2 regions of the Paenibacillus sp. TY11 genome follow, and region 1 is predicted to be linked to the other one. Evidence: riboswitches for the same ligand, from Rfam matches in the RefSeq annotation. Region 1 holds a riboswitch; the other holds the start of a gene.

Region 1 (2,363 bases):
GTCGGCTCATCCAGAAAAAGCACTTCTGGCTCCATAGCCAGCACAGACGCAATCGCCAGCCGCTGCTTCATTCCCTGTGACATGCTGCCAATGGGCATGTGTATATCATCCGTCGATAGACCAACCTGTACCAGCAGCTCGCGAATACGAGATCGCATCTGTTCCCGGGGAACCTGATTATTTTCCAACACAAAAGCCAGTTCCTCGTCTGCATACGACATACAAAACTGCGTATCGGGATCTTGAAATACAATACCGGAAAGAGCCGGAATTACGGCAGCATCCCATTTCATAGGCACTTCTATCATGCGTGGAATCAGACCACTTAACACTTGAAGTAGCGTTGATTTGCCGCATCCGCTCGGTCCAAGCAGCAGCAGCTTTTCCCCCTTGTGGACAGACAAAGACATATTGTGAAAAAGCAGCTCCTGCTCACCGGGGAATTTCAACCGAAGACGGGTGATCGAAGCCACCACATCTTCGGTTGCCCAACTCATCAATCCAACCCCTTATAATCTTGTTCCGTTGCAGGTCTCAAACTTCGCGTGACCCCGGTTACCTCCAGTGCCTCAGCCAGATAGAACGCGAATACTCCGGCAATCACAATGCTGCCAATCATGCGAAACCCAATATACAAAACATAGTTCCAGGTCGATAGCTGATCAATATACCCATAGCTGAAGTCTAAAATCAGAGAAGCGACAGCCGCCCCGGCCGCAGCTAGTGAAGTGACCCACAGGTTTGCGTTCCGATACAGAAAAGCCGCAAAGAACAGCTCTGCTCCCAAGCCTTGGATCAGGCCATAGTACAAGGTGGACATTCCCCATTCGCTTCCCAAAAAAGCACTGACCGTTGCCGCTGCCACTTCTGCCAAAATCGCAACCCCCGGCTTGCGAATGATGAGATAAGCAAACGTGCCTGCCATAAACCACATGCCATACATCAGTTGCTCGGCGTGCAGACCGAATGGTTTCATCAAATCATAGGCAGGCCCCCATATTTTATAGACCAACCCGAACACAACAGATATCACAATCGTGACCAAAATATCTGTCAGCTTCAACCCTTTGGACGCTCTTACAGCAGTATTCATTATGATATGCTCCCCTTTTTCATTAAAATCGGCCTCATGGCCATAAAAAAAGCTTGTCTGGAGCTGAATCTCCAGGCAAGCTTTATGCGCAGTAAAAGGTGAAGCACCATACAAAACATCATTCGTCGATATGCCTTATATAACCAGTAGACTAAACTACTGCACTGATACCAAGCCAAAGTCAGGGTCAAAGCAAAATGCTCCATGGATGTAAGTAGCATTTTGCAGTCCCGCAGGCGTATAGCTTGATTATAGGACATACATTGAATCTACGACAACCGCAAAACAAGCGGCATTCCTGTATAGTGTTCTAAGTTTCTCTACGCTGGCATTACCCAGATCAGATTTCACGGTCAGTGGCAAGGGCCACCCTCTCAGCCTGACTTTCTCAAGCTCCCGACAATGCTTTTTAATTCACTATAATATATACCTTATCTATGGCTTTGACAATCCTATAATCTGAAGAAACGTTTGGCCGTCTCCGTCGTCGCGATTTCGATCTCCATCATGCTTCGGCCTGTACATTCGGCAACCGTAGCAGCAATGTGAGCGAGATAAATCGGCTCATTACGCCCTTCTTTCGGCTTCACGGGCAGATTACGCGGGGTCAAAAATGGAGCATCCGTTTCAATCATCAGGCGGTCCAAAGGAATATCCCTGACCAGTTCACGCAGATGCTTGCCGCGCCGTTCGTCGCAAATCCAGCCGGTAATACCGATATACAGTCCCATTTCTACATACGTATGCAATTCCTGTGCAGTGCCGGTAAAACAATGCACCACCGCTTTATCGACAAGCCCTTGATGCTCCCGCAGCATAGCGACAAAATCCTCATGCGCATCTCGTTCATGCAGAAATAACGGCATATTCAGCTCACCCGCCAGTTGGATTTGCTCCCCAAACCATCGGCGCTGCACATCACGCGGAGAAAAATCACGGTTATAGTCCAGTCCGCATTCCCCTATGGATACGACCTGCGGCTGACCCGCCAACTGGCGGAGCTGCTGAATCGTATCCGCATTGCAGTCTTTGGCATCATGGGGATGCACGCCAGCCGTCGCATACAGCTTGCCCGGATAACGTGCTGCATACTGAGAAGCCTCCCGACTGCTGCGGAGACTGGTCCCGGTAATAATCAGCGGTGAAATCCCTACGGCTGCCGCTCTCTCTACGACCTGCTCCCGATCGGCATGAAACGAACGGTGCATCAAATTCACACCAATATCAATCAACGGTGTACCCATACCCATCTAAATCCCTCCTTTGTTAA
Region 2 (2,363 bases), on a different contig from region 1:
AAACCCTTTAAACCAATTTTTACGAAATAACAAAATATACCCCTCCTCATTAAGGTGTATGCTTCATATACATACTTTTGCACATATATGTAAGCTTTGAACCCACCATTTCTATTTTAATCCAACGCCGGACAAAAGAGTAGTCATTTACTTAAATTATTTATGAAAAAATAATTAGTTTTCTCACAAAATAAAAAACCAGCAAACCTCCTAAAAGAATCGGAGATTCACTGGCTTATCCATTTATATTCGTTTCTATTTCTTCCACACCTGGCGCTCAGTTTGTTGACCCACATACTCAATACGAGTCGGATTCACGTCCAAAATGACATAATCGGGATCATCCGGTCCGGAAAACCATTCCTTCAAGGAATCGTTCCACACTTGTTTGCGCAGCCCTTCATCAGCTGTAATCTGGACAGTAGCCTCCACTTCTACGACTTCCTTCGTACCGCCAACTTCATAACCCAATAGCAGATAAGCATTCGGATTGTCCTTTAGCTCATCCACTTTATGCGTTTTGCGATCCGTCGCCAGATGAATGTTCATTCCATCGTTAAAAAGGGCCATATAGCGTACTTTCGGTTTGCCACCCTCTACCGTACCTAACGAGCAAAATTTGTTGTTATCCAAAGCCTTCACAATGGCTTGTTCCAGTTGGCTGCGATCCAATGTTTCCGTTTTACCCACAGTACAACAACTCCTTTTCACGAATTAGAATTTCTACGGCCATGCCATTTGACACCAGCCCATCTGAATATACCTACGCAGCTGTTCTGAAAATAACATGACCCGATCGGTGCTGATTGATTCATGTTCATTTTCAGATCTAGCTCACAGTAAAAGTGTACCCTGTCGTTCGACAAATGAACCGTCATCTCTTCCTCAATGCTGGACAGACCTGCCTTCAAGGCATATAATCGTCGTAGTAAACCCGAATAAACGAACCCATTAAACCATACAATGCCAGGGGTGCTGGAATCGGCCGGCTGAGAGTGTGTCCCAAGACACTGACCCTTACAACCTGATCTGGGTAATGCCAGCGTAGGAATGCTTAAGCAAGATGTGCCTTTTTTTACATAGGACCATCCCTTACTTTGGTATATACAAGCGCAAGCGTCCCGGAATCTCGGGGCGCTTTTTTTTGTTGAAGATTAGGTTGTTGGAAAGATAGCGTCCGGCAGATGTTATTTTTATGAAAATGGGGAACATAAGCTGTCTGATTGGACGGATAACGGGTAATTAAAAGGAGAGAACACAACAATGAAGCGCATGAAAATGTTAAGCCTGGGACTGATCAGTCTGTGGCTTATGGCCCTGATCCTGACCGCTTGCGGCGGAAGTCCACCTACATCCCAAGAGGCGGCTCCCGCTACCGACACTCAAACGTCCACCCCGACAAAGGGGCTCAAAGATGTTAAAGTCGTGCTCGACTGGACACCAAATACGAATCATACGGGACTCTATGTTGCCAAGGATAAAGGATTTTACGAAAAAGCGGGCCTGAATGTCCAAATTGTTCAACCCGGTTCAGGCGGAGCCGATCAAATGGTTGCTTCTAATGCTGCACCTTTTGGTATCAGCTACCAAGAAGGCGTTACACAAGCTCGTACGCAGGGCGTACCGCTCGTATCCATCGCTGCGGTGATTCAGCATAATACCTCTGGCTTCGCAGCCCCGGTAGATCGCGGAATTAAAAGCCCGAAAGATTTTGAAGGTAAGAAATACGGCGGTTGGGGTTCACCCGTAGAAGAAGCGGTCATGAAATCCATCATGGATTCAGAAAAAGGCGATGTGAGCAAAGTAAAGATCGTCAACATGGGCAATGCAGACTACTTTACAGCCGTGAAGCGGGATATTGACTTTGCCTGGATTTTCTACGCTTGGACCGGGATCGAGGCTCAACTTCGGGGTGAGCCATTGGATATGCTGTATGTAAAAGATTATTCCAAAAGCCTCGATTACTATACGCCTGTGATTGTGAGCAATGAACAGACGATTAAAAATGATCCCGAGCTAGTCAAAGCGTTCATGGATGCTACGGCACAAGGCTATGAATACACCATCGCCCATCCGGAACAAGCCGCGGATATCTTAAGCAAAGCTGTGCCGGAATTGGACAAAAAATTGGTACTCGCCAGCCAAAAATGGCTAAGCCCGCGTTATCAAGACGATGCCGCGCAATGGGGCGTGCAAAAAGCGGAGGTATGGCAAAACTATTCGGACTGGATGTACGAACGCAAGTTGCTCAGTAAACCTTTGGAAGTGGATAAAGCCTTCACAAACGACTTCTTGCCCAAGCGCTGATCATTTGTTAAAACGCTAAATAAGACTGAATTAGAGAAGTGAACGAAGCGCCACTA

Evidence for each region. Region 1 has a riboswitch for thiamine pyrophosphate ahead of AC6EJC_RS24210 (ECF transporter S component). Riboswitches for the same ligand answer to the same signal wherever they lie in the genome.
Region 2: it holds a riboswitch for thiamine pyrophosphate, as region 1 does, so the genes downstream of both, AC6EJC_RS20980 (ABC transporter substrate-binding protein) here and AC6EJC_RS24210 (ECF transporter S component) in region 1, are expected to answer to the same signal.

Annotation. Positions count from the first base shown of each region.
Region 1 is NZ_JCBAIQ010000030.1:21,325-23,687, forward strand. Features, by position in the region: gene AC6EJC_RS24205 (ABC transporter ATP-binding protein) at 1-497, opposite strand, end outside; gene AC6EJC_RS24210 (ECF transporter S component) at 497-1,093, opposite strand; TPP riboswitch at 1,394-1,503, opposite strand; gene AC6EJC_RS24215 (TatD family hydrolase) at 1,546-2,343, opposite strand.
Region 2 is NZ_JCBAIQ010000021.1:63,630-65,992, reverse strand. Features, by position in the region: gene AC6EJC_RS20990 (bifunctional 2',3'-cyclic-nucleotide 2'-phosphodiesterase/3'-nucleotidase) at 1-33, opposite strand, end outside; gene AC6EJC_RS20985 (pyridoxamine 5'-phosphate oxidase family protein) at 256-690, opposite strand; TPP riboswitch at 959-1,068, shown strand; gene AC6EJC_RS20980 (ABC transporter substrate-binding protein) at 1,264-2,307, shown strand; gene AC6EJC_RS20975 (hypothetical protein) at 2,315-2,363, opposite strand, start outside.